2 regions of the Sulfoacidibacillus ferrooxidans genome follow, and region 2 is predicted to be linked to the other one. Evidence: predicted binding sites of a transcription regulator. Region 2 holds the regulator's gene; the other holds the start of a gene.
What was found. The regulator LexA, encoded in region 2, represses DNA repair genes until DNA is damaged. The targets are predictions, from matches to a motif close to CGAACATATGTTCG.
Positions count from the first base shown of each region.

Region 1: the regulator LexA is predicted to act here: its motif matches at 3,133-3,146, upstream of MM817_RS13470 (RpnC/YadD family protein).

Region 1 covers NZ_JALBUF010000013.1:35,430-43,012, forward strand. The annotation lists gene MM817_RS13445 (SDR family NAD(P)-dependent oxidoreductase) at 1-171, opposite strand, end outside; gene MM817_RS13450 (hypothetical protein) at 677-844, shown strand; gene MM817_RS13455 (hypothetical protein) at 1,097-1,429, shown strand; gene MM817_RS13460 (AbrB/MazE/SpoVT family DNA-binding domain-containing protein) at 2,168-2,350, opposite strand; gene MM817_RS13465 (hypothetical protein) at 2,810-2,974, shown strand; gene MM817_RS13470 (RpnC/YadD family protein) at 3,248-3,496, shown strand; gene MM817_RS13475 (GNAT family N-acetyltransferase) at 3,690-4,547, shown strand; gene MM817_RS13480 (GNAT family N-acetyltransferase) at 4,711-5,157, shown strand; gene MM817_RS13485 (alpha/beta hydrolase) at 5,315-6,097, shown strand; gene MM817_RS13490 (kinase) at 6,317-6,910, shown strand; gene MM817_RS13495 (methyltransferase domain-containing protein) at 7,105-7,583, opposite strand, start outside.
Region 2 covers NZ_JALBUF010000007.1:130,083-137,665, reverse strand. The annotation lists gene MM817_RS11480 (sensor histidine kinase) at 1-362, opposite strand, end outside; gene MM817_RS11475 (response regulator transcription factor) at 305-985, opposite strand; gene MM817_RS11470 (MFS transporter) at 1,188-2,399, shown strand; gene MM817_RS11465 (DUF1294 domain-containing protein) at 2,410-2,700, opposite strand; gene lexA (transcriptional repressor LexA) at 2,793-3,404, shown strand; gene glnA (type I glutamate--ammonia ligase) at 3,429-4,766, opposite strand; gene MM817_RS11450 (MerR family transcriptional regulator) at 4,799-5,224, opposite strand; gene MM817_RS11445 (methionine gamma-lyase family protein) at 5,375-6,640, opposite strand; gene hflX (GTPase HflX) at 6,637-7,583, opposite strand, start outside.

The DNA.
Region 1 (7,583 bases), on a different contig from region 2:
ATCGATCTTGATGAACGTCGCTGATATGCCTTCTGCTACAAGTTTTTCGGCCGATGCTTGCCCACGGGCTACATCACGCGCCCCGACGAGAATGTCATAACCACGCTTTCCAATATTGCGAGCGATTTCAAAACCAATTCCTTTATTTGCGCCAGTGATGAGTGCTTTCATCGTGATCCCCTTTTCGTATTTTACTTGATACAAATACAGTATAACGTAACAACTGAAGTATCATCGAGATGGATATTATGCGAGTGATTGGATACGGCATTCATACTACCTACAGGTGGTGCAGTTGAGGCCAATGCGCAAGGTTGTAAGTAGCACGAATGATTACCCGCATTTCCACTGTCTAACGATGGGTGTCGGGATGCAGCGGCAACTCAGGCGGCATGTAACTCCCAAAATGCTACGACCCATAACTCGGACGATAATCTGTGATTACCCCGGTAATCATTGGACGTTCTTCTTGCAGTCTGAATTAAGATTGATGTTAGGCTATAAAAGTGGACAGGACGAACTGAGAATGTAAAATAAAATTATTCGAGGTGATGATCGTGCGAAAACCCTTTGATCGAGATTTTAGGTTAAATGCGGTCCAAATGGTGACACAGCAAGGCAAGTCGGATCCCAAGGCACACTTGATTTAGGCATTTAGCCGAAGACGATACACGGATTGGTTCAACAGTATAAGGAGGATTTTGTCTCTTCATTTGTTGGAATTCGCCATTTAAAACCTGATGCACAAGCACTCCGTGAACTGGAGCAAGAAAACCGTGACTTGCGAGAGGAGGATGCAATTTTAAAAAAGGCCATGTGCATCAACGCATTCAACCGGAGATAAAGTGCCACTTTATCAAAGAAAATCGCTCCAAGTTTCTTATGGAGAAGATGCGCAACGTTTTAAGCGTGTCACAAAGCGGTTACTATCAGTATTTGAAACGATTTATAGCGAATTTTACATCATTTTTTGGATGTTTACCCGATAGGGAGCAAGGGACTTGGGGTCAAACGAAAAAGATGTAAAACTGAAAACCTTAAAACATCGATAACAATGAAATTTCGAGATGATATGCAAACAAAAGGATGAAAAATTATGATTAAAACAAAAAATAAAGTTATCGGTTCAGGTTTATTATTCATTCTACTTTTAGCACTATTTTTTACATTTTGGACGATTCAATATCATAATGTGGCAATTCATGCACAGATCCATGTTGGTAAAGAAAACCACTTACCGTCAACAGCTATTTCAATTGTAGGAGTGCGGCTACTTGGTTCAGAAAGATATTTAAATTTTTTTGGAATCAAAGATTGGAGTATTAATTATCATATTTCAGGTAGATATTATCCACCAAATGAAGCTAATTTTGTTACAGTAACACAGTGGCCTAATGGAGAATACACGTATGTTCAGCCAAACATATAGTTGCCAATGTGGTATTAGGGGTCTGCTCACGAAACGAAGGAAATCGTCCGTTAAGACCTTAACTTGTCAAATTTAGGTCAAAGGATGCTGAAACACAACGTCAAAAAATCTAAAAACGAACTCTATTTCAATATCCTTACGTGAACAAAAGGACTGGCTGGAGAGCTCAAGGGCTACGGAGGCAGGCGCGAGAGGGAACACCCTGAAATTTGTCAAACTCCTATTAGTCTCGGAATTTGATAGACTGTCAAGAAAGCTATAGATAGAGAAACCCCCCCGAACGCATTGGATGATCATATCATTCATTGCGTTTCAGTCCTTTTTGAGAGACTTGTAGAGAAGGGAAAAACATGATAAAGCTATGGATTTTTTAACGTACGATCATGAAGCCCGCAGTTGCGGAGATAGAAAACACCATTGCTTTCATATTGCGAAGTGATCCTAAGGTCTAGGTTAGCGCTGACCTCAAAAACTCCCCGTGTCCCCTGAACACTCTTGGTTCTAAGTGACGGATGCCTTGGATCGGTCACCAGCAGCTTCACTGCTTCGCGAATCACAAACTGGGCTTCTCGATCAATATTTTATAAATTTTTAAAAAATATATCTGTGTAGCTTAGCTGAAACTCACTGTTCATTGTGCTTCATCAGGCGATCCAAAACTGACAATGCCTCATCTGCCCTCAATGGTTTTGTGATCCCGTCCCGTGCTATCTGCTCGTCAACTTCTCTCTCCTCAGACTACCATTCCTCGCTCCAGTACCAGGCCTGATCTTTGGGAATGGCCACCGTCGGAATCAGTACGATCTTTCCATCCTCAAGGTGAACTTCAAGAAGATCATCTTCCTGAAGTCCAAGCTCATCAGCCATAGCTTTTGGTATCGTCACCTGGCTGTTCTTCTTAAAGCGTATAGTCTCTCTCATGCTCATCACTTCTTGTAGTTGTCGGAAAATTAGAATTTAATACTGTAAGTATATCTTCTTCAAACATGCATGTCCATCACTTGAAACCATGATCCAATTTCGCGCAAGATTACTCCAAGGGAATCACTTTTGACGCGCACAAAGGTTTTGTGCGGTCTGAGGAGGTGCTGGATTACGTGGTAGAAGTATCGTAACCAGTCAGAGCCTTCTTCTCAAGGGGGCTTTTGCTGCTTATACTGAAAGAAGGGTGAAACCCTTGGAATAAGACATCATGCACAAGCCAAGACATACACAAGATCTGGTACTAAAGAATCTTTCACGCGTCCTCCCTTACGATGCGTTATCTGCCTTGAAAATCGAAGGCGTGCATGTGGTGCAAGCACTCTCAACCGAATGTGCCAAAATTGACATGAAACAAAGTTTTGCAGACGTGGTATTTGAAGTGGATGATGGGGCATCTTGCACCTTGAATTTCAATCCATTCAAAAACCAAATGTGCATCACTTTTTGCTCTGCGATAGCTTACTTCATGAGACCTATACTGTACCTATTCGTACTATTGTTTTGTACACTTCTGGAGTGAAGGATGCACCAGAACAGGTGGATGCGGGCACGATTCAGTAACAGGTAGAAAATGTATTTTTAAGCCACTTCGATGGTGATCATATGTTGGATGAGATCGAACAACACATTTGACATGACGATTGGACCGACCAAGATCGGATGCGATTAGCCTTTGCTCTGCATATGCGGTATGAGCGAATGACGAAAGAGGACGCGTTCGAACGTACTTTCGACTCATCCAAGCGATTCCTGATTCCTGATTCCTGATTCCTGATTCCTGATTCCTATGAACAGAGTTTGACAACCATTGTGATGCTTGGGATTAGTGGTCGAATGATGACGGAGGAACAAGAAAAACGATTGAAAGAGGCGTTGAAAATGACGAATATTTTAAGAGAGATCATCCAAGAGGCTGAAGATAAGGGAATTAAAGAAGGCCGTGAGAAAGGACTTGAACAAGGTCATGAAGAGGAAAAAAGGGATATCGCACGTATGTTGCTAAAACTCGGCGATTCAGTGGAGAAAATATCGAAAGTCACAGGTCTTTCCGTCGAAGTGGTTGAGCAGATGAAGAACGAATAGATAAAGCAAGATGAACACCTTGTACCCCTGGATAGGCGGTGTTTTTACATGAAAATGCTCATGGGAAAAGGTGTACCTTCCGACTGAATAATGTGGTACATTTAAAAATATTGATGATCGAAAGAGCATAAATTCCCATACTTTAACATGTGATAATATACTGAAATTTCTGCTATAGAAAGAAGTCAGAGCGATGTATCAAGATTTTGCAATCGACATGATAACTAAGGATGACGGTCCTGCTTTTCAGAATTTAGCTCAAAGTGTTGGATGGAACTTTACGACAGGACAGACGAACTTATTTATTTCTCCTGCTGGTAAGATGTTTGGTTATCGGTTTGAAGGGAACTTAGTTACAAGTGCGGGGATTTACATCTACGATTCTGCTCTGGCTTCCTTGGGTGTCGTTATTGTTCATTCGGATTTCCAAAGAATGGGTCTTGGTAAAAGCATCGTGAAACATTGCTTAATTGAAGCCGAACGGGTTGGGGCACCAGTTATGTTAGTTGCAACAGCACAAGGCTTTCCTCTATATGAGTCGCTTGGATTCCAAGCAATTGGGAATATACATCGTTTTGAAGTCAGTGAGTCGGTTGAGGATATCAGAGTTAACGAGTCTTTTCAGGTAGACCATGTTGACGAAGGAGACCTCGGTCAACTCATTGAATTAGATGAGACCGTTATTGGTGCGAATCGAGATCGATTGTATCCTGTTCTCTTTTCAAATATGGATTGTGGTTATGTGGTAAGGAATTCGCAAAATACCATTATAGGATTCGGTTTTGCAGTTCATCGCAACAATGTACTCGTGGTCGGTCCAATAGTGGCAGACTCACATAATATCGCACTAATGCTTATAAAAAACTTGGTGTCGGGTTGGTCAGGTTTAGTGCGTATTGACGTTCCAAGCCAACAAGAAGGATTTATGAAAGACCTTTTAACGTATGGTTTTAAAGAAAAAATGGTATCTCCAATCATGATTCTTAATGCACAAGACCTTGGCGGAAAACGTGACCAACTATACGGAATCGCTGATCCTGTATTTGGTTAAATGCAATATTTGCTATTGAACATAAGAGGACGCAAATTCAGGAGCCATTAGGCCCACCTGTTGTATGATTATACGGTTGCGTACGCTTTCGGGATCTTGCGCAATAGCGGTTTAACCGGTAAAACCAGAATAGCCAGTTGAAATGGCGCTTCATGAGGAGGATATGATGGAATACAAGGCTTTTACGAATTTGGAAGTGGAATCTGATTGGTATCAGAGTATGTGTTCATTGCATAGTACCATCTTCAAGTTAAAAAGTCCTGATTCCATAAAGGAAGAACTGTATGTCAGGCCCATTTTTCTTGTGCTTATTGCCTTAGACAACGAACACGTCGTCGGGTATAAAATCGGTTATCAAGACCGTAGAACTCGGTTTTACAGTTGGTTAGGTGGTGTAAATTCAGAATACCGAGGTCAAGGGATAGCATCAGAACTCATGAGAAGACAACATGTATGGTGTGAAAGTCAAGGATACGATGTGGTACGCACACAAACGAAAAACAAATGGCGAAGCATGCTCATTTTAAATTTGAGACATGGTTTTGATGTTGTTGGGACGTACACCGACGAAAAGGGAGAACCGAAAATCATTTTGGAGAAGAGACTTTAATACCTTCGTGCGCTTGCATAAAAATTCATGGGTGAAACCCTAAGCTTTATTAAGCTTTCGGAGCAGAAGAGTTTAAGAAGGAAATTCCGTCAATTTTACCAAATGCACTGGTATAATAGCTTTATTTGAGTCAATGAACGTACGGGGAGGTGTCTCAATGCTAGATGAGTTTTCAATTCTCATCACTCCATTCAACATAGAGAGAACTATCCGAGTTTATCTGCCACAAAATTATTACACAAGCAAAGAGAACTATCCAGTGCTATACATGCATGATGGAAAAAACGTTTTTCGTGACAAAGTAGCCATCGGTGGGGTCAGTTTAGGATTAGAATCTTATCTGGAGCAAATTGGCTTGAAACTTATTGTGGTAGGTATTGATGCAAATGTGTCTCGTGAAGAGAGAGTGAACGAATACTGTCCTTGGGTAAATGGTGCATTCAGTAAAGCGGTTCTAGGTGATGACAGCGCATTAGGAGGAAAGGGTGAAGTGTACGTTGACTTTATCGTACATGAATTGAAGCCTATTGTGGATCATAAATACCGCACTTCCCCAAATAAGACCTACATGGGTGGAGTCTCGTTAGGGGGACTCATTTCTACTTTTGCTGCCTGCCGTTATCCCCATATTTTCACAAGGGTTGCTGGCGTGTCTTCTGCTTTTTATCGGAACCAGGAAGAAATTGAGAACTTGCTTCGTCAATCTGATATGTCCTCAATCGAACAATTTTATCTGGATTGCGGAACAAAAGAAGCAGGCGAAGAAGACAGTATTAGTACTGCCTTTGTAAATTCAAACGAAGCCGTATATGAAATCTTGAGAAACAAAATTCCTCGCACAAAATTCCAAGTCGTTTCTGATGCAAAACATAATTACGAAGACTTTAGAAAAAGGGTTCCTGAAATTTTTTCATTCTTGTTTTCGGACATACTTGGTTAATGCTCACTGAATTGGTGATTTTCTATCTTTAACTGCGGGTGAATACAATAGCAGCAGTAGGCTCCCTTCCTCAGGTAACGGGGGAAAGAAAGATGGCGGCTGCATCGGGAATTGCGTAAACATTCAGTGTAGACAAGTCATCGTTATGGGGCTATCGGGGCGTAGTCTGCAATAACGGTTCTTTCAAATTAATTGAGTTTCCGCATATGGGGTGGAGCTGTGACAGGGAATTATGACAAGTTAGTTAGCGTCATTCTGGAGCGGTATTGCGGTGAACGGCTCATCATCGGTGTCGATGGGTTGAGTCGAGCTGGCAAAACCACTGTTGTGAGTTTATTGCAGCAAGGTATAATCGAGACGGGGCAAGATGTTTGCGTCTTCCATATTGACGATCATATTGTGGAACGCAAGAAGCGATATGACACGGGATTTTCCCAGTGGCAGGAGTATTACAATTTTCAATGGGATGTCGGGTATTTGAGGCAGAATTTGTTTGGCAAATTACGAGACGCATTAGAAATAGATCTCCCGTTTTACGACTCTGAACGTGACGAAATAACCATGAGAATGGTTGTAATACCAAGCGATTGCATCGTGATCATGGAAGGTGTATTTCTTCAACGTGAAGAGTGGCGGCAGTTCTTTGATTTCGTTGTGTATCTGGATTGTAAAAGAGAAACACGTTTCCAACGTGAATCGGCACGCACCAGGGAACAAATTGAGAAGTTTAAAACAAGGTATTGGAAAGCGGAGGACCACTATTTAGAGACAGTAAGTCCGTTGTCCACTGCGGACATGATTATTAGTTCTTGATACATTTGAGCGAGACCCGAATAAGGCATGATCGAACCTTAATTGCATGAATATTCATTTAATAAGTACCGCTACTTATTGAACATCTTGGCCGGATTATCCTAAAGCGAGCTAAACTATTTTGTAAATAGTGAGTGGGCAGATGGTTAGAAAATTTAACACTGGAGGGTGCTCAATGAGCACCCTCCAGTGGACTATCGTGACAGAGGTTTAACGGCTTTTAGTGAGAAAAGCAAAGGGATTTGATGGTTTTGTTTGAGCCACCAATACTCTTCCTGCTTTTCCATGAGCCCTGGATACTTGTTATACATACAGTACGGAAACTCATGAAACTGATCTACATTCAAGCCAGATGAGAGTATGGACGCAAAAATGTCAGCTAACGTGTGATCCCATTGATAACTCCCTGCATTTTTTACTTCTTGAATATCTCCAGTATAGGAACGTTTGCTTTCCCAATAAAGCGGGTTGCCATCTGAAAAATAGCTGTATCTTTGTTTAAGTTCGCCATCCTCAGCAACATCAAATACATTGGTTAAGGGATGTTCTTCGACGATGTAGAATGTTCCACCAGGCTTCAAGTATCGGTATATAATTTTTGCCCACTCGTTAAGGTTTTCAAGCCAACAAAGGACCCCATACGAAGTGAACACAATGTCAAACTCATCGTCCA
Region 2 (7,583 bases):
GGTTTTAATGAATGTAGTAAAGTGTTTGAATTCATCACAGATTGAATTAAATGATAGCTTGTCCCCTCGCGTTGCCAAATCGCATACATCACATCCTCATCACTAGGATGCAGCCTTTTAGGTGCGTAGCCTTCGCCATGATATGCTTGGTCAGCTAATTGTTCTGCAAAAAAAGCAAGACGAGTGTGTTCTGCGCGGACCGTTTCATCTTGAAGTACAAAATACACAAAAATAGATAGAATACTCCAAATAAATAAAAGAACAGCCATGTTAACAACAGCTAAACGAAGTCTTTGATGTCGCATTAACCCCTTGTCTGCATCCGATAACCGATTCCGCGAACCGTCTGAATCAGGGGACATTGATCACCCTCCAATCGTTTACGCAATTTCGAGACATATGTTTCGAGCGTATTTTCTAAAACTTCTGCCTCATACCCCCATAAGCGATCCATAATTTGTTCTCGAGTTAAAACCTGCCCTGGGTGACGTAAAAATAGCTCGAACAGTGCAGCTTCTTTAGGTGGTAATACAAATGTTTCTTGACCTTTTATCAATTCCCGTGCTTTCAGATGATACGAAAGTCCGTCGATAGTCATTACATCGATATCCGGCCCTATTTTATCATAACGTCTTAAAAGTGCACGGATACGTGCGAGAAGTTCAGTTGTTGCAAATGGTTTCACGAGATAATCATCTGCACCATAATCTAATCCTTTTACTCTATCTTCGACTTGATCGCGTGCTGTTAGTACGAGCACTGGTGTTCCATTGTGGTTTGCACGAAGTTTTCGCAAGACTTCAAATCCGCTGATGCCAGGTATCATCATATCTAAAATGAGCGCATCGTATAGACCGCTAAGTGCTAGATGAAGTCCCGTTTCTCCATCACCCGTTTGCGAAACATCATACCCTTCTTCTCTTAGCAAAGATTCCATAGCTTGCGCGAGTGCAACATCATCTTCAATAATTAGTAAATGTAACATTCATTCGTCACCCATCTTTACTTATTTTACCCGTATAGCTATGGTTAGCATTCAACTACATCGTCAAGTCTCCAGTATCGATTCATGCCATTTTGTATGTTACCAGTCGTTGCTTAAAAAATACTGGAGCCTCCCTCTTTTCTCATACACCCCATATCCGCTATACTAACTGTAGCAGCTATATCATTACTAGGAGTTGTCTATGGATAGTCAAGAGAACACACAAGCGTTACATACGAAAAGCAAAAAAAATCCACATCTAACCAGAACTCTGACGATTTTGCTTGCAGTTGGTTCCGCTATATCAGTTGCAAACATTTATTATTGTCAACCGTTGCTTGTATTAATGGGGAAAACATTCCATGAAACATCAACGCAAATGGGATATGTGGCTACATTAACACAACTTGGTTACGCAGGTGGCCTACTACTTTTAACACCATTAGGCGACATTTGGCCAAAACGTATGCTGATTGTGATCTTAAGTATCTTTACAGCTATCGCATTATCCGCAGTTGCTACTGCACAGACACCTGCTTGGCTCGAAATCGCAAGTTTTTGTGTTGGAGTTATTACCATCGTGCCGCAAATCATCATTCCTCTTGCGGTTGATCTAGCAGATGAAGAAACACGTGGTGAAGTGGTAGGAATTGTGATGGGAGGGCTATTGTTAGGCGTTCTAGGTGCACGCACGGTTAGCGGGGCGATCGGGCAATTATTAGGATGGAGGTCAGTCTATGTTATGGCAGCTGTTCTTATGGTGGGACTTGCAATAACCATGTTGTTTACTTTGCCTCACCTCGTTGCAAAAAATAAGATATCTTATGGTGAGTTACTTATTTCTCTTGTCAAACTTCTTCGCGATCAACCGCTTCTTCGCCAATCAAGTCTAATTGGTGGCTCCATGTTTGGTGCCTTTAGTGTGCTATGGACAGTCCTTGCATTTCGTCTTGCACAAGGCCCCTATCACTATGGAAGTGCAGTCGTCGGTTTATTTGGTCTCGTTGGCGTAGCTGGAGCATTGATCGCGCCTGTTGCGGGGCGAATTGCAGATAAACGCGGACCTTCTTTTATGATTGGAATAGGTATATCCATCACTTTTATCTCCTATGTTATCATGCTCTTTGGAGACGGGGTATTGCTATTATTAATCCTTGGTGTACTGTTACTTGATTTTGGCGTACAGGCAAGTCAAATATCTAATCAAGCTCGCATCTATTCACTTGTTCCGACTGCTCGCAGTCGCATCAATAGTGTATATATGGTTGCCTATTTTATTGGAGGATCACTCGGATCCTTTCTTGCGACACTCACATTTGGTCTGTGGCAGTGGATGGGAGCCTGCATGACGGCCTTTGCATTTGTATGCTTAGCCGGCATCACCCATCTATACACCATCAGAGCTCGATCATAATCGAGCAGTTTTATGAAATCATAAGGCCACGATACATCATATACAAAACGAGCACTGTCCACATCATCGTAGACAAAGGTGCAATCATTTCAAAAGAAAAGTGCTTCGTCTTATGATGATAGATTCCCATGGCTACCCATGTACCTAATCCCCCGCCTACAAGTGATAATAAAAGTAATGTCCTCTCGCGAATGCGACGTTTGCGACGTTGTTTAGACCTTTTTTTATCGATGCGCATAAGTAAAAAAGTCCACACATTGATCAAAAGTAAATAAATGAAAAATAGGTGACTGAAAGTCATGAAACACCATCCCCGAACGTGTGTTTGAATTTATTCTTAAAAAGTGATATATTTCTTCTAGAAACAGTTGGTAGAGAGGGGTATATGTTTTTATGCGCCAAAGTGTGAAAGATAAGCAAGAGCAAATTCTATTATATATTAAAACTACGGTTTCAACACGTGGCTATCCTCCATCGGTTCGGGAGATTGGCGATGCAGTTGGTCTGGCTAGCACTTCGACTGTACATAGTCATCTGGAGAAGCTAGAACAACGGGGTTATATTCGAAGAGATCCTACAAAACCACGTGCGATTGAAATTTTAAAAGAACACAATCACAGTGAACCTTCAGTGCTTGTCCCAGTCATAGGGAAAGTTACCGCAGGATTACCTATGACTGCTATTGAACATGTAGAAGACTATATTCCTGTCCCATCTTCAATTAAAGATAAAGATAACTTATTTGCTCTTCGAGTGATTGGAAGCAGTATGATTGAGGCAGGTATTTATGATGGAGATATTGTCTATGTCCATCGTCAGTCAACCGCTCATAACGGTGAGATTGTAGTCGCGTTAACAGAGGAAGATGAAGCAACAGTAAAACGCTTTTTTAAAGAGGACGACCATATTCGTTTGCAACCAGAAAATAAAACAATGGCGCCACTTATCTATCCAACTGTCACAATTGCAGGTAAAGTAGTTGGTTTATGGCGCACATTGCCTTAGGTTTTTTCACTTAATCTCACAATACTAGTACATAGAAAGATATTGCTCTCGTTCCCATGGATGAACTGCTGTTCTAAACATATCCCATTCAATCATTTTTGCTTCATAAAAATGGGTGTATGCATGTTCGCCTAACGCATCGCGCATGACATCATCATTGGCAAGAGCTTCTAACGCGTCTTTTAATGAAGCTGGTAGACTGTGAATGCCTGCTCGTAATCGCTCCATCTCATTCATAACATAGATATTTCGATTGACTGCAAGTGGTAACTTCAATGTTCGTTCGATCCCATCAAGTCCTGCATGCAACATGAGAGCAAGAGCAAGATAAGGATTAGTTGATGGATCAGGACTCCGTACTTCAATTCTCGTTCCCAGTCCTCGTGATGCAGGAATACGCACCAGAGGACTGCGATTTTTTCCTGACCATGCAATGTAACAAGGGGCTTCGTAACCTGGTACTAATCGTTTGTACGAATTGATGATGGGATTTGTAATCGCTGTAAATCCAGGTGCATGCTGCATGATACCAGCTAGGTATTGTTTACCTACTTCACTAAGACCTATTTCATCACTCTCGTCATAAAATGCATTTTCTGTACCGCGAAATAAAGACTGATGACAATGCATTCCTGATCCATTGATGCCGTATATAGGTTTTGGCATAAATGTTGCGTGTAAACCGAATTGACGTGCAACTGTTTTAACAACCAATTTAAATGTCATAATATTGTCTGCTGCCACAAGTGCACTTGCGTATTTAAAATCAATTTCATGTTGTCCTGGCGCCACTTCGTGATGCGATGCTTCAATTTCAAAGCCCATAGCTTCTAGCACTAGTACAATTTCTCTGCGACAGTTTTCTCCAAGATCCACTGGTGCTAGATCAAAGTAGCCTCCTTGATCATTCATTTCAGTGGTTGGATTTCCCTGTTCATCAATCTTGAAGAGAAAAAACTCTGGTTCTGGGCCTACATTCATCGTAGTGAACCCCATATCAGATGCTTTTTTTAAGGCTCTTTTTAAGATGCCACGCGGATCACCTGCAAATGGTTTACCATCAGCAGTATAAATATCACAAATGAAACGGGCTATTTTCCCCTGATCGCCATGCCACGGGAAAACAAGCCAAGTAGATAAGTCTGGATACAAATACATATCCGACTCTTCAATTCTTACAAAACCTTCAATTGATGAACCATCAAACATGACGCGATTGTCTAACGTCTTTTCTAATTGACTAATTGGGACCTCCACGTTTTTAATAACCCCTAAGAGATCCGTAAATTGAAGTCGTAAGTACCGTACATCCTGCTCTTGCGCTAATGCGATAATTTCTTCTTTTGAATAGTTTTTACGCAACTTGTCATCCCCTTCTGTTCATCAATATATTTTTAACGTCGATCACCATGAAAAAAACGCGATAATTCACCTTGTATCATAGAAACCGGATTGCCTCGCTGCCCTGCCCTTGCGGATAATTCTTGCATGAGTAACTCATGTAGATCATTCTCTGTAAGTTCAGATCGCACCTCTTCCGCTGCTGCTTGCATCGCAGGAGTGTAATCGATTTCAGGAGTTGGTTGCCCTATCATTGCCTTAATCCCAGCAATATTTAAACCTTTATCGATGAGACTCTTGATTTCTAATAATCGCTCTACATCATTAAATGAGTATAGTCGTTGATTACCATGTGTCCGTTCAGGGTGTATCAAAGCATGCTGCTCGTAATAGCGGATTTGCCGCGCTGTCAGATCAGTCAAGCGTTGCACGATTCCAATCGGAAACAAAGCAAGCTTACGTCGCATGGCATCATCCATCTGGTTATCCTCCTCTAATGGCTCTAACATTCATAGACATCATGTAAAGATCATGTATCCTCTATAGCGTTCAGATCGTAGCATACCTTCCATTAGACGTCAATAAATAATTGACACTAAGTGTAAAGCTAATGTTATGATATGAAGTAATTACCACTTTAGAGTTAGTCCATGTTCTAATAGCCCCAACTTTTCTAATGCATGCATGACTGCGAGCTTTACATGGGAAAAAGTAAGACCACCTTGCATATACGCGACGTAGGGTGGTCGCATGGGTCCGTCAGCTGATAGTTCTATTGAAGCCCCTTGAATGAATGTCCCTGCAGCCATGATGACTTCATCTTGATAACCTGGCATCAACCATGGTTCTGGTAATACGTGAGCGTCAATCGGTGATGATTGTTGAATCGCCTGACAAAACTGAACGACCTGTATTGCAGAACCCAATCGAATACGTAACACAATATCATCATGCGCATCAGCAGGCAGCGGTGCACAGTCCATCCCGACAGATGTAAATGCAGCTGCTGCAAATATATTGCCTTTCAGAGCTTGTCCTACAACATGGGGTGCTAAAAATAAACCCTGAAAAAATAATCGGTATTGTTCATAAGATCCCATCTCAGATCCGATGCCTGGCGCAGTTAATCGATAGGAAGCAAGTTCTATGGCATTTTTCGTTCCCACAAGATATCCGCCTGTTGGAGCTATACCACCACCTGGATTCTTAATCAGTGATCCAACGACTAGATCAGCACCAACATCACAAGGCTCTACAACATCCGTGAATTCACCATAGCAATTGTCTACTACTACATATACATCAGGATATGTGTGTTTGATCTTTGCAATGGCAATTCCAATTTCTGAAACTGACAATGCACGTCGCCACGCATAACCTGGCGAACGTTGAAAAGCTACTACTTTCGTACTTGCATCAATAGTAGCTAATATAGAAGGTACGTCGATCGTTTCGTCTTGTTTTAATGCAACAGAGTGAAAATGAACTCCAAAGTCCCTTAAAGTTCCTTGTCCACTTTTCTCTTCTTGATCTACACCGATTACAGTTTGGAGTGTGTCATAGGGTTCTCCAGTTGCGTAAATAAGAGTATCTCCCGGACGTAGTAACCCAAAATATGCAATGGCTAAAGCATGAGTTCCTGAAGCGATGCTAGGCCTTACAATAGCCTCTTCAGCGCCAAAAACAAGTGCATATACTTTCTCGAGTTGCTCCCTTCCCCTGTCCCCTAATCCATACCCTGTGGAACCACTTAAATCACTGTCTGTCACTTTTGCCGATGCAAATGCCGACAGTACTTTTTCTTGATTGCGATCTATAAGGTGGTCTACTTTTGCAAACTCTGCACTCCACTGTCTTTCGATATGTTTAATTGTGTTCCATTGCATTTCATTCATAACCATTGATCCTCCACTACAATTTCGCGATCACTCAAAAAATCGACAAAGTGACTGATTTCCTTTTCATCTATGGCCACATCTACGTATAGGTGATCGTCCTTTTCATGGCAACTTGAGACTTCTCCTAATAAATAAGCTTCGGCCAATATATCGCTGCGTTTCGATGGGATTTGTAGATGTAAAGTTACTCGTTTTAAAATAACATGATCAATGGCAGATAATAGTTGAGATAATGTGTCCTGCCAAAGAATCGACCCTCGAACCACCTGATCTGCAGTATGATCTTGGAATTCTGCATCTTGAGAATCTGGTAGTAAGTCCATTTTATTAAAAACGCTAATGACTGGTACCTTTGTTTTTAAGACATCATGCACCACGTCGTAAACCGTCTTCATTTCCTCCTCACGGTATGGTGAAGATGCATCAATTACGTGAATAAGTACATCAGAGTCCAATGCTTCTTCTAATGTTGCTCGAAAAGCATCAATGAGATGGTGTGGCAACTCCCGGATAAATCCTACCGTATCAGTGACGACCAGTGTTTGAGAAGCATACATAACACGTCTAGAAGTTGGATCTAATGTATCAAACAAGCGGTCATTTCCTGGCTCTACCTGCTTTTCACCATATCGTTTTGCCAAATGAGCTAAAAGAGTTGTTTTACCTGCATTGGTATATCCTACAAGTCCGACTGTATACACACCAAGCCGGCGCCTTCTTCTCCGTAATTCCGCTCGCTTCACTCCTGCTTCAATGACAATACGCCGCAATTTGGCGATATCTTTGCGAATGGTTCTCCGATCAATTTCAAGTTTTGTTTCACCAGGTCCACGTGTTCCAATACCTGCACCAAGACGCGACATGGTTACTCCTTGTCCCATTAATCGTGGTAAAGCATACTGCAATTCGGCTAAACGAACCTGTGCTTTGCCTTCAAAAC